2 regions of the Arthrobacter sp. zg-Y1116 genome follow, and region 2 is predicted to be linked to the other one. Evidence: predicted binding sites of a transcription regulator. Region 2 holds the regulator's gene; the other holds the start of a gene.
The links. Region 2 encodes HrcA, which represses chaperone genes, less so after heat shock. Its sites were predicted from a motif close to TTNGCACTCGNNNNNNNCGAGTGCNAA; they were not measured.

Region 1 (13,138 bases), on a different contig from region 2:
CGGACCGTCCACACGGCTGCCACCGGGGCCCAGCTCGATCTCGGTACCGATGTTCCCTCCGCCTGGCTGCATGCCCGGATTCCTGCGCCGGCCGCACGGGAATCAGGGACAGGGTCTCAGACACCGGCACGCTGACCGGCTGGTGCTACGCCGGGGCCAGGATACTCAGCTGCCGGGGTGCCAGGGGGTCCGACGCAAAGCTGCCTGTAAGCACCGGCAGTTCGCCGGTCTCCGCACTGCGGATCAATCCCGCCATTGCAGCTTCAGTGATGGTGGCCTTCCTCAGGTCCAGGAGCACGTTGAGGCCCGGCAGGGCAGCGTTGGTGCGGCGGGCGAGCACGTACAGCACCCTGCAGTTCCCTTCCGTGATCTTCCCGCGCACCACCAGCCGCGCCTGGCGCAGGTCGACGTCGAGCCGGATGGCAACGCGCAGCTTGGGCTCCATGGGAGACCTTCCTGGAAGGGGTTAAGAAAGTGCGGCGGATTCCAACCTAGGAGTGCCTTTCCCCTCTGCGCAATGTGCCGGGCGGATACTGCCCCTCCGGGAGATGCTCTTCATCGGCGGATTACTGCTCTACCGGAAAAAGTTTGTAGGGCGCATTGTTCCTGACGAGGTTGTTTCGGTTCCCTATACGAAGCTAGGCGAAATAGACGCCGATCCGGTTTCCGTCGATCTCCTCGATCCGGATATCGATTTCATAGATATCCTTCAACACGTCCGGCTGCATGATGGCCGACGGCGGTCCCTGGTGGATCAGCCGGCCGTCGCACATGGCAATGATGTCGTCCGAGTAGCAGGAGGCAAAGTTGATGTCGTGGATGACCAGTACCACGGTCTTCCCGAAGTCGTCCGTGAGCCGGCGCAGCAGCCGCATCATTTCCACGGAGTGTTTCATGTCCAGGTTGTTCAGCGGCTCATCCAGGAGCAGGTAGTCCGTGTCCTGCGCCAGCACCATGGCAATGAACGCCCGCTGCCGCTGCCCGCCGGAGAGCTCGTCCACAAACCGGTCCGCCAGCGCCGTCAGGTCCAGGTACGCCATTGCCTGCTCGATGTGGACCTTGTCTTCGGGTCCCGGCCGGCCGCCGTTGTGGGGGTAGCGGCCGAAGCCCACCAGGTCCCGAACAGTCAGGCGGACGGTGAGCTGGTTGTCCTGGCGCAGGATCGCCATTTTCCGGGCGAGGTCCCGGCCGGGGGTGGAAACGACGTCGAGCCCGTCCACGGCAACCGTGCCGGAATCCATGGGCAGCAGCCGGCTGATCATGGAGAGCAGCGTGGATTTGCCCGCACCGTTGGGCCCGATGATCGAGGTGATGCCGCCTTCCTTGATCTCGCAGCTCACCCCGTCCACGACGACGGCGGAGGAGTAGCGCTTGGTGACGCCGTTGACGGAGATCATGAACAGGGGCCTTTCGGGCGGTGCAGGGGGAGGAAGGTCATTTCACGTTTCCCCTCAGGAGCAGGATGAGGAACACGATGCCGCCCACGAACTCGATGACGATACTCAGCGCAGTGTCGAAGGCGAAGATCCGCTCCAGCACCAGCTGGCCGCCCACCAGGGCGATGATTCCCAGCAGAACGGCAATCGGCAGCACCGAGGTATGCCGGAACTTCGCGCAGAGCTGGTAGGCCAGGGACGCAATGAGGAGCCCGAAGAAGGTCACCGGCCCGACCAGGGCCGTGGACACCGCGACGAGCACCGAGCAGATGATCAGCGTGGCGGTGACCGCCCGCTTATGGTCCACCCCCAGGTTCACCGCGGTCTCGCGGCCCAGGGCCAGGACATCGAAGGAGTGGCGCATCCGCCAGGCGACGGCACTGACAAGCGCGACGGCGGCGGCGGAGTAGCCCAGCAGGGCGGCGTCGACATTGTTGAAACTGGCAAAGAACAGGTCCTGCAGGATGATGAATTCGCTCGGGTCGATCAGCCGCTGCAGCAGCGAGGAGAAGCCGCGGAACATGGTGCCGAAGACAATTCCGACCAGCAGCATCAAGTGCAGGGATTTCCCGCCGCCGGTGAAAAGCCACCGGTACAGCAGGAACGAGAACCCGACCATCAGCAGCACTTCGAGGCAGAAGCGGATCGGCGCGCCCAGGGACAGCAGGGCACCGCCGCCCAAGGCAAACACCAGGACCGTCTGGATCAGCACATAGAGGGCATCGAAGCCCATGATCGAAGGCGTGAGGATCCGGTTGGCGGTGACGGTCTGGAACAGGACGGTGGAAACCCCGACGGCGTAGGCCACCAGGATCATGGAGCCCACCTTGATCGCGCGGCGCGGCAGGGCGTAGCCCAGGTTTCCGCGCAGCTCAATGGTCATGAACACCGCAACCAGTGCCGCCGCGACCAGGCCCAGGGCGATGATCCAGAAGCGGGCGGGAACGGTCCGGACGGGACGCCGGCGGTGCTCGGTAAGCGCTGCGGGCAGTGCGCTGGTGGATGGATCAGGCATGGGAACCGCGCTTGCGTAGGAGGAGGTACAGGAAGATGACGCTGCCTACGGCGGAAACCACTACGCCCACCGGGATTTCATACGGGTAGCGGATGGTGCGTCCGATGATGTCGCAGAGCAGGACGAAGCCCGCTCCGAAGACGGCGACCCAGGGCACCGCTCGGCGGACGTTGTCACCGATCAGCAGGGACACTAGGTTGGGCACGATCAGGCCCAGGAACGGAATGGAGCCGACGCTGACCACCACCACGGCGCTGATGAGCGAGACGATCACCAGTCCGAGCGCCATGACCCGGTTGTAGTTCAGGCCGAGGTTGGTGGTGAAGTCCTGCCCCATGCCTGCAACGGTGAAACGGTCCGCGGCCAGGTAGCCGATCAGGGTCAGGGCGCCGACAATCCAGAGCAGTTCGTAGCGGCCGCGCAGGACGCCGGAGAAGTCGCCGATCATCCAGCTGTTCAGCGTCTGGAGGAGGTCGGTGCGGTAGGCGAAGAAAGTGGTGACGGCGGAAATCACGCCGCCGAGCATGATGCCCACCAGGGGCACGATCAGTGTGTTGCGCAGCGGGATCCGGCGCAGGATGAGCAGGAAGAGTGCGGTTCCTGCAGCGGCGAAGACAGAGGCCGTGGACATCTTCAGGAACATGGAGGCGCCCGGCAGCAGCACGGTCACCGCCAGGATCCCCAGCTGGGCCGACTCCACCGTGCCGACGGTGGAGGGTTCCACGAACTTGTTCCGGGCCATCAGCTGCATGATCAGTCCGGCCACGCTCAGGGCCATGCCCGCCAGGACAATACTCAGCGTGCGGGGGAGCTGGCTGACCCAGAACAGCATGTGCGTGGTGGGATCCCCGGACAGCAGCGAGGCGAGCGAAAGGTCACCGACGCCGACGAAAAGGCTTACGGCCGCCAGCAGAACCACAACGCAGACCCCCAGGACCAGTGCGGCGGTTGAACGTACGAAGCGCCGCCGTTCCGGGGGAGCGGCGGCGGACGCGGGGGCCGGTTTATTCGCCGGCACGGCGGGGGCAGTCATATATCGGTATCCAGTTCCTCCGTGGCCCGGCACGGCCGGTGCCGGGCCACGGAGCGCAGAGGGGCGGCTAGAGAGCGTCGTGGACGGTGTTAACCATGGTGTCCACGTTGTTCAGGCCGTATCCGACCAGGTACCAGCTGGCGGAATCCAGCATGGTGATGTTTCCGTTCCGGGCAGCCTTGGTGCTCTTGACCAGCTCGTTGTCGAGCACGGCGGAGGCGGCTTCGCCGGAGGTGCCGACGGCTACGTCGCGGTCAATGACGAACAGGTGGTCCGGATCGGTATCCGCAATGTAGTTAAAGGAAACGGATTCGCCGTGCTTACCCTCGCCCTGAACCTCGGCGGCCGGTTCCAGGCCGAGGACGTCGTGGATGATGCCGAAGCGCGAGCCTGCGCCGTAGGCGGTCATTTCCCCGCCGCTGGTCATAACGATCAGGCCGTTGCCGGCGTCGGCGGCCAGTTCCTTGGTGTCTTCGACCTTGCCTTCCAGGGCGCCCAGCTTCTCTTCAACCAGGTCTTCCTTCTCGAAGATCGTGCCGAGGGTCCGGGTGTTTTCCTTGAAGGAGTTCCAGGAATCGGCGTTATCGACGCTGAGGTCGACGGTGGGGGCAATCTTGCTCAACTCTTCGTAAGAATCGGCAACCCGGCCGGAAATGATGATCAGGTCCGGAGCGCCGGCGTTGATCGCTTCGAAGTCGGGCTCTTTCATGCTGCCGATCTTGGTGATCTCTTCGGCGCCGTACTGGGAGAGGCTCTCCGGGAAGTTGGCGGCAGGCACGCCGTCGACGTCAATGTCGAGGGCATCCATCGTGTCGAGGGCGCCGAGGTCGAAGGTGTACACGATCTCCGGGTTCACCGGAACTTCGGTGCTTCCCTGGGCGTGCTCGACCGTCACGGTTGAGTCCTGCGCGGACTCGACGTCCGCATCTGCTGCTTCAGTGGAGCAGGCGCTGAGCGCGAGGAGGGACACAAGGGCGGTTCCGGCCAACAGGCGGGACTTCGTGATCATGGGGGGCTCCGGTGAGAGTCGATGTGCCTATCCGGGGGATTAGGTCACAGAAATGTTTTCTAATGATGCGCAGATGAAAACTATCCCGGTTAGGCGAACCTAAGCAAATCCCCTTCTTCATTTACCTGCCCGCCGGTACGGGGGAGAGGGGTGGACAGGCGGCACGCGCTGGCACTCACCTTGACCGAGTGCTAACCGTTGCATAAAGTCTGAGTTAGCACTCCGAACGTGAGGGTGCTAACTCCCGAAGGGAAAGCGCGAACCGGCACCGCGACGACGGCCAGCGCCAGACCAACGGCCCCATTCCGTTAGAAACTACGCAAAGGAGAGCCCGAGTGTCGGTCTCTATTAAGCCCCTTGAGGATCGTATTGTTGTCCGCCCCCTCGAAGCCGAGCAGACCACTGCTTCCGGCCTCGTTATCCCGGACACTGCAAAGGAAAAGCCCCAGGAGGGTGAAGTAGTTGCAGTTGGACCCGGCCGCGTTGATGACAACGGCAACCGCATCCCGGTTGACGTTGCCGAAGGCGACGTAGTCATTTACTCCAAGTACGGCGGAACCGAAGTCAAGCACGGCGGCCAGGAATACCTGGTGCTGTCCGCCCGCGACGTGCTGGCCGTCGTCGTAAAGTAGTTCCCCTGGAAAACCCCGGCCACGATTCTGGCCGGGGTTTTCTGATGCAGATGTAGTTGTCGGAAAGGACACACACATGGCAAAGCAGTTGGAGTTCAATGACTCCGCCCGCCGCTCGCTCGAAGCAGGCGTCGATAAGCTCGCCAACACGGTCAAGGTGACCCTCGGCCCGCGCGGCCGCAACGTCGTCCTGGCCAAGACCTGGGGCGCTCCCACCATCACCAACGACGGCGTCACGATTGCCCGCGAAATTGAGCTGGACGACCCGTACGAGAACCTCGGCGCACAGCTGGCCAAGGAAGTAGCCACCAAGACCAACGATGTTGCCGGCGACGGCACCACCACGGCCACCGTGCTGGCACAGGCCCTGGTCAAGGAAGGCCTGCGCAACGTTGCCGCCGGTGCTGCCCCCGGGCAGCTCAAGCGCGGCATCGAGGTGTCCGTTGACGCGGTAGCCAAGCGCCTGCTGGAGAACGCCAAGGAAGTTGAAGGCAACCAGGTTGCCCACGTTGCCGCCATCTCCGCGCAGAGCACCGAGATCGGCGAGCTGCTGGCCCAGGCCTTCGACACTGTCGGCAAGGACGGCGTCATCACGATCGAGGAATCCTCCTCGACGCAGACCGAGCTGGCCATCACCGAGGGCATGCAGTTCGACAAGGGCTACCTCTCGCCGTACTTCGTGACCGACCCGGAGCGCCAGGAAGCCGTCCTCGAAGACGCACTGATCCTGATCAACTCCGGCAAGATCTCCTCCGTCGCCGAGTTCCTGCCGCTGCTGGAAAAGGCGCTGCAGACCTCCAAGCCGCTGTTCATCATCGCCGAAGACGTAGACGGGGAAGCCCTGTCCACCCTGGTGGTCAACAAGATCCGCGGCACCCTGAACGTCGTCGCCGTCAAGGCTCCGGGCTTCGGTGACCGCCGCAAGGCAATGATGCAGGACATCGCGACCCTCACCGGCGCCCAGGTAGTCAGCCCCGACCTCGGCCTGAAGCTGGACCAGGTTGGCCTTGAGGTGCTGGGCTCCGCCCGCCGCATCACGGTTACCAAGGACAACACCACGATTGTTGACGGCACCGGCTCCGAAGCCGACGTCGCCGACCGCGTGGCACAGATCCGTGCCGAGATCGAGCGCACCGATTCGGACTGGGACCGCGAGAAGCTGCAGGAACGCCTCGCCAAGCTGTCCGGCGGCATCGGCGTCATCCGCGTCGGTGCAGCCACCGAGGTGGAGCTGAAGGAAAAGAAGCACCGCATCGAAGATGCCGTTTCCTCCACCCGTGCCGCACTCGAAGAGGGCATTGTGGCCGGCGGCGGTTCCGCACTGGTCCACGCTGCCCGCGCACTGGACACCGATCCGGAGGTGACGAAGCTGCAGGGCGACGCCGCCACCGCCGTCGGCCTGGTCCGCCGTGCACTGGCGCAGCCGCTGCGCTGGATCGCCGAGAATGCCGGTTCCGAAGGCATGGTCGTCGTTGCCAAGGTCGGCGAGCTGGAAATCAACAACGGCTTCAACGCCGCCACCGGTGAATACGAAGACCTGATTGCCGCCGGCATCATCGACCCGGTCAAGGTCACCCGCTCGGCCCTGCGCAACGCCGCCTCGATCGCTTCGCTGGTGCTCACCACCGAAGCCCTCGTGGTGGAGAAGCCTGCCGAAGAGGACAACGACCACGGTCACCAGCACTAATCAGCCCTGATCCGCGCCTTACGTGCGGAAATCGGCCCAGGCCCCGCCCCCGGAACACGTTTCCGGGGGCGGGGCCTCGCTGTTTTCCGTGGCATCCCTCACAGGCAGCAGATACCTTCGGGACGGAATAGGGGCGGGACCGCTTTCGTTTTACGATAGGTACAGGCTAAATCGGGCCTTTTCCTTCCTCTCATCCCCGAAAGAGGCGCAGCTTTGAGTCAGCAGTACCCAGAACACGATCCGTTCGGCTTCGTCGGCCTGACCTACGACGACGTCCTCCTGCTGCCCGGCCCGACGGATGTAATTCCCTCTGAAGCCGACACCAGCTCCCGGCTGTCCAAGCGGATCACCGTGCAGACTCCGCTGCTTTCCGCCGCGATGGACACGGTCACCGAATCCCGCATGGCCATCGCGATGGCCCGGCAGGGCGGCCTCGGCGTGATCCACCGGAACCTTTCCATTGCCGACCAGGCGGAACACGTCGACCGGGTCAAGCGCAGCGAATCCGGCATGATCACCAACCCGGTGACGATTTCCCCCGACGCCACCCTGCAGGAACTCGACGACCTCTGTGCGCATTTCCGTGTTTCGGGCCTGCCGGTGGTGGATACCGAAAACACCCTGCTGGGCATTGTCACCAACCGCGACACCCGCTTCATTCCGCGTGCCGACTATCCGAGCCGCAAGGTCGAAGAAGTCATGACGCGCATGCCGCTCATCACCGGCCGGGTGGGCATCAGCGCCGCAGAGACAATGGAGCTGCTGGGCAAGAACCGGATCGAGAAGCTGCCGCTGGTGGACGACGCCGGCAAGCTGCAGGGATTGATCACGGTCAAGGACTTCGACAAGGCCGAGCAGTACCCGCTGGCCACCAAGGATGACGAGGGCCGCCTGCGCGTCGGTGCTGCCATCGGCTTCTTCGGCGACGGCTACGAGCGTGCCATGTCCATGGTCGAGGCCGGCGTCGACATCCTCGTGGTGGACACCGCCAACGGCCACAGTGCAGGCGTGCTGGAAATGATTGCCCGCCTCAAGAAGGACCCGGCTGCCGCGCACGTGGACATCATCGGCGGCCAGGCAGCCACCCGTGAAGGCGCCCAGGCCCTGATCGACGCCGGTGCCGACGCCGTCAAGGTAGGCGTGGGGCCGGGTTCCATCTGCACCACCCGCGTAGTTGCCGGAGTGGGCGTCCCGCAGATCACCGCCATTTACGAAGCTTCCAAGGCCGCCATTCCGGCGGGCGTCCCGCTGATCGCCGACGGCGGCCTGCAGTACTCGGGCGACATCGGCAAGGCCATCGTGGCCGGCGCCGACACCGTAATGCTGGGCGGCCTGCTGGCCGGCTCCGCGGAAAGCCCGGGCGACCTGGTCTTCGTCAACGGCAAGCAGTTCAAGTCCTACCGCGGCATGGGTTCGCTCGGGGCCATGCAGTCCCGGGGCAAGAACACCTCCTACTCCAAGGACCGCTACTTCCAGGCCGACGTCCCCAGCGACGAAAAGCTGATTCCGGAAGGCATCGAAGGCCAGGTGCCCTACCGCGGACCGCTTTCCGCCGTGGCGCACCAGCTGGTCGGCGGCCTGCGCCAGACCATGTTCTACACGGGTGCACGCACCATTGAAGAGCTGAAGGCCAAGGGCAAGTTTGTCCGGATCACCCCGGCCGGGCTGAAGGAATCCCACCCGCACGACATCATGATGACGGCCGAGGCGCCGAACTACGGGCGCCGCTGACCCGTCCTCCCTGCCAAGGGCAGCCCCTGCGCACTGCGCTGGAGCTGCCCTTGGGCTTTAAGGGCTTGTTCTGCACTCGCGGCGGCCCGTTGCCGGCAGCTTTCGGGCCGACGCCGCGCACTGGGATAACCTAGGGAGCGTGAGTAACGAGATAGAAATTGGCCGTGGCAAGCATGGGCGCAGAGCCTACTCCCTGGATGACGTGGCGATTGTGCCCTCGCGGCGCACCCGCGATCCCCAGGATGTTTCCATCAACTGGCAGATCGATGCCTACCAGTTCGAGATGCCGGTCATCGGCGCCCCGATGGACTCGGTGATGTCTCCGGCATCAGCCATTGCCCTCGGCAGGCTCGGCGGCCTCGGCGTGCTGAACCTTGAGGGCCTGTGGACCCGGTACGAGAATCCGGAACCGCTGCTGGACGAAATCGCCGCCCTCAGCAGCGACAACTTCAACCCCGCCGCCACCCGCCGCCTGCAGGAAATCTATAACGCACCGATCCAGGCCGAACTGATCAGCTCGCGCCTGGCCGAAATGCGCGACGCCGGCGTGACTGTTGCCGGCTCGCTCACCCCGCAGCGCACCCAGGAGTTCTACAAGACCGTCCTCGCCGCGGGCGTCGACGTCTTCGTCATCCGCGGCACCACCGTTTCCGCCGAGCACGTGTCCAAGACCGTGGAACCGCTGAACCTGAAGCAGTTCATCTACGAACTCGATGTTCCGGTGATCGTGGGCGGAGCCGCCGGCTACACCCCGGCCCTGCACCTGATGCGTACCGGCGCGGCCGGCGTCCTCGTCGGGTTCGGCGGCGGCGCGACCACCACCACCCGGCGTGCGCTGGGCATCCACGCGCCCATGGCCACGGCCATCTCCGATATAGCCGAGGCGCGCCGGGACTACATGGACGAGTCCGGCGGACGGTACGTGCACGTGATCGCCGACGGCGGCATGGGCACCAGCGGCGACATCATCAAGGCGTTCGCGATGGGCGCCGACGCCGTGATGCTCGGTTCCGCGCTGGCCCGTGCCGAAGAGGCACCGGGCCACGGCTGGCACTGGGGGCAGGAAGCACACCACAGCGAGCTGCCGCGCGGCGACAGGGTCCGCTTGGACACCGTGGGACCGCTCAAAGAGGTCCTTTGGGGGCCGTCCCACCACACCAACGGCACCTCCAACCTCATGGGTGCGCTGCGCCGGGCAATGGCCACCACCGGCTACTCGGACCTGAAAGCGTTCCAGCGCATCGAAGTGCTGGTGTCCCCCTACCAGTACAGCCTGTAAATCCCGGCGCCCAGCCCATAGAGTGGACGCAGCTACGGCAGGACCCTAGAGAGGAACCTGGACCATGACTGCAGACGCCCTGAGCCCCGAGTACCGGACAGAAGCCATGGACAAGCTCCGGGCAACCACCGCGCCGGGCAATGAGCTGGACATCCTGATCGTCGGCGGCGGCGTGGTGGGCGCCGGCGCCGCGCTGGACGCGGTGACGCGCGGGCTGAAGGTAGGCATGGTGGAGGCCCGGGACTGGGCGTCGGGAACGTCATCGCGTTCCTCCAAGCTCATCCACGGCGGCCTGCGCTACCTGGAGATGCTCGATTTTGCGTTGGTCCAGGAGGCGTTGAAGGAGCGGGGGCTGCTGCTGCAGCGGATCGCCCCGCACCTGGTGAAGCCCGTGGCGTTCCTGTACCCGTTGACGAAGCGGTTCATCGAGCGGCCGTACGTGGGCGCCGGCATCTTCCTGTACGACACCATGGGCATGACCTCGGGGAACTCCCGCGGCGTGCCCATGCAGAAGCACCTGACCCGGCGCCAGACACTGCGGATGGCGCCGAGCCTGAAGGATGATGCGATGGTGGGGGCCATCCGCTACTACGACGGCCAGGTGGATGACGCCCGGTACGTGGCCAACATGGTCCGCACCGCCGCGCATTACGGCGCCGCAGTGGTGAACCGGCTCGCCGTCGTCGACTTCCTGCGCGAGGGCGAACGCGTGGTCGGGGCCCGCGTCCGCGACCAGGAAACCGGCAACGAGTTCGACATCGCGGCAAGCCAGGTGGTCAATGCCACCGGCGTCTGGACGGATGAAACCCAGGCCATGGTGACCGACCGCGGGCAGCTGAAGGTGCGCGCCTCCAAGGGCGTCCACCTGGTGGTTCCCAAGGACCGGATCCAGTCCACCGTCGGCATGATCCTGCGGACGGAAAAATCCGTGCTCTTCGTCATCCCGTGGGGGCGGCACTGGATCATCGGCACCACCGACACGGACTGGAACCTGGACAAGGCCCACCCGGCGGCCACCTCGGCGGACATCGACTACATCCTCGAGCACGTGAACCTGGTGCTGAAGACACCGCTGACCCGGGAGGACGTGGAAGGGGTCTACGCGGGGCTTCGGCCGCTGCTCGCCGGGGAAAACGACTCCACTGCCAAACTCTCGCGTGAACACGTGGTGGCCCACCCGGTACCGGGACTCGTGGTGGTTGCCGGCGGTAAATGGACCACCTACCGGGTCATGGCCAAGGACGCCGTGGATGAGGCTGCCCGGGCCCTGGACGAAAAGGTTCCCGAGAGCTGCACGCAGACCATCCCCCTCCTGGGCGCGGTGGGTTACAAGGCGGCCTGGAACCGCCGGCACCGCACCGCCGACGAGTACGGGGTGCACGTGGTGCGGGTGGAGCATCTGCTCAACCGCTACGGCTCCATGAGCGACGACCTGCTCGAGCTCATCAAGGCGGACCCGACGCTCGCGGAACCGCTGCCCGGCGCCGACGACTACCTGCGCGCGGAAGCCGTGTATGCCACCACGCACGAAGGTGCCCGGCACGTCGAGGACGTCCTCGCCCGGCGGACCCGGATCTCCATCGAAACCTTTGACCGGGGCGTCTCGGCCGCACCGGTGGTAGCCGAACTGATGGCGCCGCTGCTGGGCTGGGACCTTGAACGCGTGGAAAGCGAAGTCGCCCACTACCTTGCACGGGTCGACGCGGAACGCCGCAGCCAGGAACAGCCCGATGACAAGAGCGCCGACACCGCCCGCCTGGCGGCCGAGGACATAGCACCGCGCATCTAGTGCGGCACGGACTAATGGAAATGCAGAAAGCCCCTTGAACGAACACCCGTCCCCGAACGCTGAACACCCCTCGGAACCGTCCCGGAACGAAGAACTCACCCTGAACGAAGCCGGGGCGGTGCTGACCGAACCCGGGATCGTGATCCTCGGCATGGAGGCGGCAGACCGGTACGACGCCGCCGCCCAGTTGGCCGAGCGGTTGTACCGTGCCGGCCGGATCAGCAATTTGGAGGGGTTCCTCGAACAGGTCAGCGCCAGGGAACACCAAATGGCCACCGGCCTGCCGGGCGGAATCGGACTCCCGCATGCCCGCAGCGAATTCGTGCACAAAACCTCCATCGCAGTGGGCATCACCCGCTACGGGCACAGCGTGGATTTCGGAGCAGCAGACGGACCGGCGACCGTGATCCTGCTCATTGCCACGCCGGCGGCTTCCTTCTCCCAGCACCTGGAAGTCCTTGCCACCCTGGCCCGGTCCCTGTTCCGCCCGTCCTTCCGGGATTCCCTGCGCCGGGCCAATGACGCAGAGGTGATTGCCGAGCTGATCAATTCGTCCCTGGTCTTTTTCGACCACTGAAGCGGCCGCATACCGGCATTGGGTTTTCTACAGCTTGACGAAGTACCGTTAACGAGTGCTCAAAACTGCCCTGCAGCCGCGCTGGATCGCCGGCCTGCTCTTTGCCCTCGTCATCTCGACGGTCTTCGTGCTGTTGAGCCAATGGCAGTTTTCCAGTGCCGAATCGGAGGAAACCGGCGAGCCCCGCGCCACCGAAGACGTCCGGCCGCTGACCGAGGCTTTCACCCCGGGTAAGCCGATGTATGAAACCGAAGCGGACCAGATGGTTTCCCTCACCGGGTCCTTTGACCCGGACAAGTCCGTCCTCGTTCAGGAGCGGCTCCAGGACGGCGAGATGGGCTACTGGGCTGTCACCGCCTTCAACGTCGACGGCGCACCCTCGGGCGAATTCATCCCGGTGGTCCGCGGCTGGGTCTCCGACCCGGAAGACGTCACGAAGCCCCCGGCCGGTGAGGCCGCCGTCGTCGGGCGCCTGCTGCCTTCCGAGGCCCCGCTGCCCGCGACGCCCGAGGACGGACGGGTTACCGCCCTCTCCACTGCCGAACTGATCAATCTCTGGGACGCCCCCGCCTACTCGGCGTTCGTCACGGCTTCGGAAATCACCGTCGACGGCGAGCCCGTGGACAACGGCGGCATGGAAACCGTGGAGGTGGGTGCCCAGCCCGAGGAAACCCCGGTCAACTGGCTCAACATCTTCTACGCCCTGGAATGGATCGTCTTCGCCGGTTTCTCCGTCTTCCTGTGGTGGCGCCTGGTCGCCGACGAGCACAACCGCAGCCTCGAGGACGACGAATATGAGGACGAGTACGACGACTCCTCCGACGCAACCGAACCCGACCACGATCATCCCAGCAGTGAGGTAACCAAGTGAACGAATCCGCAAGCACCGCCAAGGCACCGAGGAAAAAGAAGCGCCGGTTCGGCGGTACCCACGCCCAGATTCGTTCAGC
Region 2 (9,571 bases):
TTCCTGCTGCGGCAGGCAAACGTGGGAGACTGTTAACTCGATAGAACACCCACCAGACCGCCAGGACCAAGGACACCCGCGCACCGCGCCGCGTCCGGCTTGTCCCGGAACAGTAAAGGAACCGCCACAGTGTCACCCATGGCCCGCTTCTCGCCGGTGCCTGCCGCGACGGATCCGGCGATCATCAGAAACTTCTGCATCATCGCCCACATCGACCACGGCAAGTCCACCTTGGCCGACCGCATGCTCCAGTCCACCGGAGTGGTTGAGCACCGGAACATGAAGGCCCAGTACCTGGACCGGATGGATATCGAGCGTGAGCGCGGCATCACCATCAAGTCCCAGGCCGTACGCATGCCGTGGGAACTGGACGGGCAGTCTTACGCCCTGAACATGATCGACACACCGGGCCACGTGGACTTCACCTACGAAGTCTCCCGTTCCCTGGCTGCCTGCGAAGGAGCAGTGCTGCTGGTGGACGCCGCCCAGGGTATCGAGGCGCAGACGCTGGCGAACCTTTACCTGGCGATGGAAAACGACCTGACCATCATTCCGGTCCTGAACAAGATCGACCTCCCGGCGGCGCAGCCGGAGAAGTACGCCGAGGAACTGGCGAAGCTGATCGGCGGCGATCCGGAGGACGTGCTGAGGGTCTCCGGCAAGACCGGTGTTGGCGTTGAAGCCCTGTTGGATCAGATTGTCCGCGAGATTCCGGCACCGGTGGGCGACCCCGACGCTCCCGCCCGTGCCATGATCTTCGACTCCGTGTATGACACCTACCGCGGCGTCGTCACCTATGTCCGCGTGATCGACGGGTCGCTGTCCCCGCGTGAACGCATCCAGATGATGTCCACCCGGGCCAGCCATGAGCTCCTCGAAATCGGTGTGAGCTCGCCGGAACCCACCCCGTCCAAGGGCCTGGGCGTGGGTGAGGTGGGGTACCTCATCACCGGCGTGAAGGATGTACGGCTGTCCAAGGTGGGCGACACCGTCACCAACCTGGCCAAGCCGGCCGAGAAGTCACTCGAGGGCTACGCCGATCCCAAACCCATGGTGTTCTCCGGGCTGTACCCCATCGACGGCGCCGACTACCCGGTGCTCCGCGAAGCGCTGGAAAAGCTGATGCTCAACGATGCCGCGCTGGTGTACGAACCCGAGACGTCCGCGGCGCTGGGCTTCGGCTTCCGGGTGGGCTTCCTGGGCCTGCTGCACCTGGAAATCACCCGTGAACGGCTCGAGCGCGAATACAACCTGGACCTGATCTCCACTGCCCCCAACGTGGAGTACGAGGTGACGCTCGAGGACAAAAAGGTGGTCACCGTGACCAACCCCAGCGAGTACCCCGAAGGCAAGATCAAAGAGGTCCGCGAGCCGATGGTCTCGGCCACGATCCTGGCGCCGAACGAATTTGTCGGCGCCATCATGGAGCTGTGCCAGTCCCGCCGCGGCGTCCTGGGCGGCATGGACTATCTCTCCGAGGACCGGGTGGAAATCCGGTACCGCCTGCCGCTGGCCGAAATCGTTTTCGACTTCTTCGACATCCTCAAGTCCAAGACCCGCGGCTACGCCTCCCTGGACTGGAAGGCCGACGGCGAACAGGTCGCCGACCTGGTCAAGGTGGACATCCTGCTCCAGGGCGAACAGGTTGACGCCTTCAGCTCCATCACGCACAAGGACAAGGCCTACGCCTACGGCGTCATGATGACCGGCAAGCTGCGTGAGCTGATCCCGCGGCAGCAGTTCGAGGTGCCCATCCAGGCAGCCATCGGCTCCCGCATCATCGCCCGCGAATCCATCCGCGCCATCCGCAAGGACGTGCTTGCCAAGTGCTACGGCGGCGACATCAGCCGTAAGCGCAAGCTGCTGGAAAAGCAGAAGGAAGGCAAGAAGCGCATGAAGATGGTGGGCCGCGTGGAAGTTCCCCAGGAAGCCTTCGTGGCTGCGCTTTCCTCCGACGAGTCCAAGGACAAATCCAAGAAGTGACACCCAGTGCACTGCCCCTCGGAGACCCGGCACCGGCCGACGGCCTCCTCCCCGCACAGGCCGCGGACGGAGCAGCGGAGCGGAACTTCGGACTGTACGTCCACATTCCGTTCTGCTCCGTCCGCTGCGGCTACTGCGATTTCAACACGTATACGGCCACCGAGCTGGGCGGCGGTGCGTCGCAGGCTGCCTACGGCGGCACGGCGGCCCGCGAGGTGGTCTTTGCCGCCGACGCCCTGCGGCGTTCGGGCCTGCCGGAGCGCCGGATGGGCACCGTCTTCTTCGGCGGCGGCACTCCCACGCTGCTCCCGGCGGAGGACCTCGCGCTGATCCTCCGCACCGCCGTCGACCAGTGGGGCCTGGCGCCCGGCGCCGAAGTCACCACCGAAGCGAACCCGGACTCCGTCACGCCGCAGTCCCTGCAGCTGCTTGCCGACGCCGGCTTCACCCGGGTTTCCTTCGGCATGCAGTCCGCCGTGCCGCACGTGCTGGCAGTGCTGGACCGCACGCACACGCCGTCGAGGGTTCCGCAGGCCGTGCAGTGGGCGCGCGACGCCGGCCTGCACGTGAGCGTGGACCTCATCTATGGAACTCCCGGGGAGTCCATGGCCGACTGGAAGCACTCGCTCGAAGAGGCACTGAGCTACGAGCCTGACCATATCTCCGCCTACGCGCTCATCATCGAGGAGGGGACCAAGCTCGCCGCCCGGATGCGCCGCGGCGAGGTCCCGCCCATCGACGACGACGACCACGCCGACAAATACGTGCTGGCGGATGAAATGATGACCGCCGCCGGACTGAACTGGTACGAGGTCAGCAACTGGGCGCGGACCCCCGAGGACCAGTGCCGGCACAACCTGGCCTACTGGCGCAGTGATGACTGGTGGGGCGTCGGCCCGGGTGCCCATTCACACGCCGGCGGCGTGCGCTGGTGGAATGCCAAGCATCCCACCGCCTATGCCCAGCGGATCGGCGCGGGGGAGTCGCCCGCCGTCGGACGCGAGACCCTGGACGCCGATACCCGGTACATGGAAGACGTTATGCTGCGGACCCGGCTCGCTGAAGGCCTGGCACTGGACCGGCTGCGTGAGCCCGGCAGGCTGGCCGTGGCGGGACTCATGGCCGACGGCCTTGTGGATCCGCGCGCTGCGCTGACGGGCAAGGTGATCCTCACGCCGCGGGGCCGGCTGCTGGCCGACGCAGTGGTCCGGCGGCTGCTGCCGGACTGAGTTCCCCGGCGGCGGTCCCGCCCGGCGGCGGTCCCGCCCGGCGGCGGTCCCGCCCTGCGGCGCTACTTGATGCGGCGCAGGTTGAGCGGGTAGCGGTACGGCCGGCCGCGGTTGCACTCGATGCCCGCGATCACCGAGGACACAGCCACGTAGACCCAGATCATGGCATTGAGCACGGCGAAGAAGCCGCCGATCTCGGGAATGAAGGACAACGCCCAGACGGTCAGGGCAGCAATGCTGGGCGGAAGCGTGAAGTTCAGGGCTTCCTTGGATTCCTGGGCAGTGAACGGACCGCGGTCGCGGAACACCAGGTAGATGATCAGTGACGGAACAAAAGCGAGGATGCCGCCGAAGTGCGCCAGAGTTGCCCACTGCCGGTCTTCGGACGCGGTCAGCGGCAGTGCGTTGGCCGGAGCCCCCTGGTAAACAGGACGCTGCGCTCCGCCGTGTTCTTCCGGTCGGGGGCGGTGGTTCTGGCGTGTGTTGGACACGGCGTATTTTCCTTTTGGCTCACGGTGACACAGGGTCGGTCCACTACTACGTATTCCTCAAGAGTACTGGCTCGCACGCTTCCTCACGGAAAGGAATGAGGCAGTGCGATGCGCGTCTCACCCGGGAACGGTCAGGAAATCGATGACTTCCTCCACTCGTCCGAGCAGTGACGGTTCCAGATCCGCATAGCTGTTCACCTGCCCCAGCAGCTTCTTCCAGCCCATTGCGACGTCGATATGGTCGCGGTGCGGCCAGCCCAGTCCCTGCAGGATGCCGGTTTTCCAGTCCAGGTGACGGGGGACCACGGGCCAGGCGGTACGCCCGATCACGGACGGCTTGATGGCCTGCCAGACGTCCACGTACGGATGCCCGACAATCAAGACATTGCCCGGCGCGCCGGGGGAGGTCATCGCCTCGGCGGCAATGCGCGATTCCTTGGAGCCCGGAACCAGGTGATCCACCAGGATGCCCAGCCTGCGTCCGGGGCCCGGGGCAAACTCCCGGACCGCGGAGTACAGGTCGTCGACGCCGTGGAGGGGCTCGACGACGATTCCCTCCACCCGCAGGTCATCGCCCCAGACCTTCTCCACCAGTTCGGCGTCGTGCTTGCCCTCCACCCAGATGCGGCTGGCCCGGGCGGTGCGGGCGCGCTGGTTGGCGACGCGGACCGAGCCGGACGCCGTCCGGGCCGGACCTGCCTTGGCCGCCGCCGCAGCCGCGGGCACAACTTCCACCGGCTCGCCCTCGAGCAGGAAGCCGAAGCCCAGTTCGAAGGATTTCTTTTTCCCGCGCCGGTCTTCCAGCACCATCAGGTGCAGTCCGCCGGATTTCTCCACGCGCACCACCGCACCAACCCAGCCCGAGGCAACGTCCTCAAGGACCAGGCCGGGTTCGGCGCCGACTTTGCGCAGGACGGTCCGGGCCGGCGCGGTGATGTCCTGCGGACCCCAGGAAAAGCTGGACACGGAAGTTGCCTCACTTACGGTTCTGATCGGGCGGAAACCGCAGCAGGCCGCGGGTTCCTCAATGCTAGCAACGCTGCCGATCCGTACTAGACTTGGCACTTGAACACTGTGAGTGCTAAACGTCCGGTGCTCTGCCCATAGGTCGCCCACAGATCACCGCGCAGGGCACCACGCAAGTAAGAATGCCGAGCAACCGCCGAGCACACCGCCGATCAACAGGGAGGGAAATCCATGAGTGAGCCACGCCGACTCGAGGTCCTCCGCGCCATTGTTGAGGACTACGTCCATTCGCGGGAGCCCGTGGGATCCAAGGCACTTGTGGAACGGCATCACCTGGGTGTTTCCTCGGCCACCATCCGCAATGACATGGCCGCCCTTGAGGAAGAGGGGCTGATCACCGCCCCGCACACGTCCGCCGGGCGCATCCCCACCGACAAGGGCTACCGCCTGTTCGTCGACCGGATTTCCGACGTCAAGCCGCTCTCCGCTCCCGAACGCCGCGCCATCCAGTCGCTGCTGGAAGAAGCCGACGACCTCGACGATGTGATGGACCGTACCGTCAGGCTGCTGTCGCAGCTGACCAACCAGGTGGCCGTGGTGCAGTACCCGCATCTGGGCAATGCCAAGGTCCGGCACATTGAATTTGTCCTGCTGGCTCCGGCGCAGGTGCTGGTAGTGCTCATCTCGACCACGGGGCGGGTGGAGCAGCGCGTCATTACCGTTCCGCAGCCGGTGACGGAGCCGGACCTGGGCGACCTGCGCCAGCACTTCCTGTCCGCGTTGGCAGGCACGCCGCTGAGCAGCATCACGAGCCAGCTGGCCAATGCCCTTGCCACGGTGCCGGCCGAACGCAGGCGCGTGGGCAACTCCCTGGGGCACTGCCTGGAGCAGCTGGCCGGCATCAACCGCGAGGACCGCATGGTGATGGCAGGGACAGCCAACCTGGCCCGCTCCACTGTAGACTTCCCGCTGACTATCGGTCCCGTGCTCGAAGCGCTCGAGGAGCAAGTGGTGATGCTGCGGCTGCTGTCGGAGATGGAACAGGATGCCCGCGGCGTTGCCGTCCGGATCGGCCGGGAGAATCCGTACGGCGGATTGTCGGAAGCCTCGGTGGTGGCTACGGGATACGGTCCCGACGCCACCGCGAAGGTCGGCATTCTCGGTCCCACGCGGATGGACTATCCCACCACCATGGCAGCGGTGCGAGCCGTGGCCAGGTACCTGTCCCGAATACTGAACAACTAACGCGGTCCCCAGCAGTTACGGACCCGCCTGCCGGGGAACCGGCGGGAACCCAACCTCCGTCTTCAAAGTTTGAAGGCACGCAATACAGGAAAGCGATGTGCACGAGTGAGCGATCACTACCAGGTTCTGGGTGTCGGACGAGACGCCACCGGTGAAGAAATCAAGAAGGCGTACCGGAAGCTAGCCCGCAAGCTGCACCCGGACGTCAACAATGCTCCGGGCGCCTCGGACGAGTTCAAAGCCGTATCGCACGCCTACGAGGTTCTTTCCGATCCGGAAAAACGGCGGATCTACGACACCACGGGCAACGAGAACGGCAACGACAACGGCTTCGGAGGCGGCGGTTTCGGCGCCCAGGGGTTCGGTTTCCAGGACATCTTCGACACCTTCTTCGGCGGCGGCGCCCCGGGCGGAGGACGCGGACCGGCCTCACGCAGCCGCCGCGGACAGGACGCCCTGATCAACGTCCGGATCGACCTCAAGGATGCCGTCTTCGGCACCAACAAGAAGATCGACGTCGACACTGCAGTCGTCTGCCCCACCTGCGACGGTTCCTGCTGCCAGCCCGGCACGTCTCCGCGCACCTGCGACATCTGCCACGGCACCGGTCAGGTCCAGCGGGCGGTCCGCTCGATCCTGGGCCAGGTCATGACCTCGGCACCCTGCGGCACCTGCAACGGCTTCGGCACCGTCATCCCCGACCCCTGCCACGAGTGCTCCGGCGAGGGCCGCGTCCGCAACCGGCGTACCCTGACCATCAAGATCCCGGCCGGCGTCGCCACCGGTACCCGGATCCAGCTCGGCGGGCAGGGTGAAGCCGGGATGGCCGGCGGTCCCGCCGGCGATCTCTACGTGGAGATCCGCGTCAACAATGACCCGACGTTCCTCCGTGACGGCGACGACCTGCACGCCACACTCACCATCCCCATGACTGCCGCAGCGCTGGGAACCACCGTTGCACTGGAGACCTTCGACGGCGAACGCGAAATCACCGTCAAGCCCGGCACGCAGTCCGGCGAGGTGTCCGTCCTCAACGACCTGGGCGTCACGCACCTTCGCGGCCACGGCCGCGGCGATCTCCGGGTGCACCTGCATGTGGAGACCCCGCAGAAGCTGGACTCAGAGCAGGAGGAACTGCTCCGCCGCCTCGCCAAGCTGCGCGGCGAGGAATACAGCGAGGGAAAGCTCAACAGTTCAGGCAACGGCGTTTTCGCCAAGCTGCGGGACCGTCTGGGCAACCTCTGAGATGACCAACCCGATTTTCTTCGGTGACCCGGCGCAGGTGGCGGCGGCCGGGCCCGGAGACATCTTCCGTCTCGAAGGCCCGGAAGCTCGGCACGCTGTATCTGTGAAGCGCCTCGGAGCCGGTGAAAGCGTGGACGTGGTCGACGGCGCCGGCCGCCGGCTCACCGGCACGGTAACGGAAACCGGTGCGTCGCTTCTGGAACTGCGGGTGTCAGGTGTCATCGACGAACCGGTCGAGCCCGAACGGTTCTTCCTGGTCCAGGCGCTGGCCAAGGGGGACCGGGACGAGCAGGCAGTGGAAGCTGCGACCGAGCTGGGTGTGGACACGGTGATCCCGTGGCAATCCGACCGCAGCATTGTCCGGTGGCGCGCCGAGAAGGCGGTTAAGGGACAGGCCAAATGGCAGGCCCTGACCTTTGCCGCTGCCAAGCAGTCCCGCCGTTCCCGCATCCCTGCGGTGGAGCCCGCGCTGGACAGCCGTGCCCTGCCGGCCAGGCTGGCGGAACTTGACCTCGTCCTTGTCCTCCATGAGGAGGCCGACGTGCCGCTGGCGGATGCGGTGCGTGACCTTGGCAGGCGCGGTCCGGACGAGGCCTCCGCCTCCATAGCGGTAGTCGTGGGTCCGGAAGGCGGCATCAGCCCCGCCGAGCTGGAAGCGCTGCGCGGGGCCGGAGCGGTCGCCGTCCGGCTCGGACCGCATGTGCTGCGTTCCTCCACTGCAGGTCCGGCAGCGCTGGCCGTGCTGAATTCGCTGCTCGGCCGCTGGTAGGAAGCCTGCCGGGCTAGCCCTCCGGATCCTCCCGGGACGCAGAGACCGTAATGCGCTTGGAATCCCCGGCGGTTTCCTGCCCGCTGTAGAAGACCCGGAGGCTGTATTCGCCCGGGGCGAGGGAAGCTGTGAAGCTGAATTCGCCCGTCTTGCCGGGCGCCTTGTCCAGTTGCACGCTGCCGGAAGCCGCAGCCCCGGCCGACGGCCTGCCGTCCACTATGGGTTCGGCCCGCCAGAGCAGTTCAACCGTCTGCGCCACCGCAGTCCCGCTGACCTCGACCTCGGTGCCCCGGATCTGGGATTCCTGCGGATCAATCACCCAGATCGGTGCCACCAGCGCGGGATCCCTGTGCAGCGGCTCCTCCAGGGTCACATGGCCGAACGCGCGGTACCCCTCCTTGCCGTCCACCAGGATCGCCACACTGCTTTCCTGCCCTACGGTGGTCAACCCCGCGTTGGCTGCTGCTGCCGTGGCGGTGTAGACCAGCTGCTGCACTGCACGGTGGGCCATGCCCGAGTCGAGGGAGCCCTTGAACGCGTCCGAGGAGATGTCCACGGTAATGACGTTCTTGCTGGAAATGGATGCGGTGACGCTGTCCGCCGCGTGCCAGGGAGTGAAGTAGTCCTGGTCCAGCGGTTGGGCCGCCGTCATGGCCTGGACTGCCTCGCCGATGGGATCACCGGTGTTGTCCGAGGAGAGGAACTCACGGTAAAGACTGACCGTCGAGTCGTTCCGTCCCAGCCAGTACACCGGCATGAGCGTTCCGGCGGAACTGGCCTCCGCCGGCGGGGAGACCGTCATCGGAGCAGCAGCGGAGGCCCCTGAGCCGTCGAAGGACGACGGCATCGTGATGGTGGGATTCTCGGCTAAGACGCCGCATCCACCCAGCCCCAGCGCAGCCGCGGCCAACAGGGAACCGGCCAGGAAATACCGCTGGCGAAGCCCTCGGAGACAGGACGTTGCGTCGTTGGATCCGGCGTCCATCTATCCTCCTCTGGGGTAACTCGAAAACGTACGTCTTCAACCTTTGCACATGCTTTGGGGCCTTCCCGTGCCGTGGACGGGCCAGCGCCCGGACTGAAACACGATTGAGACATCACCGTTGCGGGGCCGAGACAAAAACCCGATGCCGGTCGGTTCGCCGGGGAGCACATCAAGTAAGATTTAGGTAGCGTGCGGTGCGCGGCGCGTCGTCCGGGACCCGCGGAAATAATCGTCTGTACCAGGGCGTTTACTTTGCCGGGACGGATGGCCGGACCGGCCGTCACCACCGTAAAAAGTTCGAAGAACTTTAAAACCAGACTCTATAAGGGGCGATGAAAGGCCTGAAAGGGCCGTCTATATGACCGAATCTTCAACGGAAATCGGCACCATTCGGCTGGACAACCAGACAATAGTCTTTGACTCGACGGAACACATGGTCCAGTCTTTGGGTGCCAATGACGAGGCGCTCAGGATCATTGAGACGGCAAATCCCGAGGTAAGCCTGATGGTGCGCGGCAACGAACTGTCCGTGTCCGGCCCCGCGGCAGAGGTGGAACAGACCGTACGCCTGGTCAACGAAGTCCGTGTACTGGCCCGCCACCAGACCCGCGTCACGCCGCAGGTTCTCGAACAGCTGATCAGCATGCTCAAGGACCAG

Region 1: groES (co-chaperone GroES) is a predicted target of HrcA. The motif match lies at 4,662-4,688, and genes of this name have one in related genera.

Annotation. Positions count from the first base shown of each region.
Region 1 is NZ_JANFLR010000001.1:370,961-384,098, reverse strand. It holds gene NNX34_RS01710 (hypothetical protein) at 1-135, shown strand, start outside; gene NNX34_RS01705 (hypothetical protein) at 146-445, opposite strand; gene NNX34_RS01700 (ABC transporter ATP-binding protein) at 639-1,397, opposite strand; gene NNX34_RS01695 (iron chelate uptake ABC transporter family permease subunit) at 1,435-2,451, opposite strand; gene NNX34_RS01690 (ABC transporter permease) at 2,444-3,484, opposite strand; gene NNX34_RS01685 (siderophore ABC transporter substrate-binding protein) at 3,552-4,493, opposite strand; gene groES (co-chaperone GroES) at 4,829-5,125, shown strand; gene groL (chaperonin GroEL) at 5,202-6,812, shown strand; gene guaB (IMP dehydrogenase) at 7,026-8,543, shown strand; gene NNX34_RS01665 (GuaB3 family IMP dehydrogenase-related protein) at 8,683-9,822, shown strand; gene NNX34_RS01660 (glycerol-3-phosphate dehydrogenase/oxidase) at 9,887-11,611, shown strand; gene NNX34_RS01655 (PTS sugar transporter subunit IIA) at 11,712-12,188, shown strand; gene NNX34_RS01650 (SURF1 family protein) at 12,244-13,059, shown strand; gene NNX34_RS01645 (DUF3817 domain-containing protein) at 13,056-13,138, shown strand, end outside.
Region 2 is NZ_JANFLR010000002.1:617,358-626,928, reverse strand. It holds gene lepA (translation elongation factor 4) at 130-1,983, shown strand; gene hemW (radical SAM family heme chaperone HemW) at 1,980-3,212, shown strand; gene NNX34_RS09630 (DUF4870 domain-containing protein) at 3,275-3,703, opposite strand; gene NNX34_RS09625 (DUF3097 family protein) at 3,821-4,669, opposite strand; gene hrcA (heat-inducible transcriptional repressor HrcA) at 4,901-5,914, shown strand; gene dnaJ (molecular chaperone DnaJ) at 6,020-7,159, shown strand; gene NNX34_RS09610 (16S rRNA (uracil(1498)-N(3))-methyltransferase) at 7,161-7,928, shown strand; gene NNX34_RS09605 (GerMN domain-containing protein) at 7,942-8,913, opposite strand; gene NNX34_RS09600 (PhoH family protein) at 9,272-9,571, shown strand, end outside.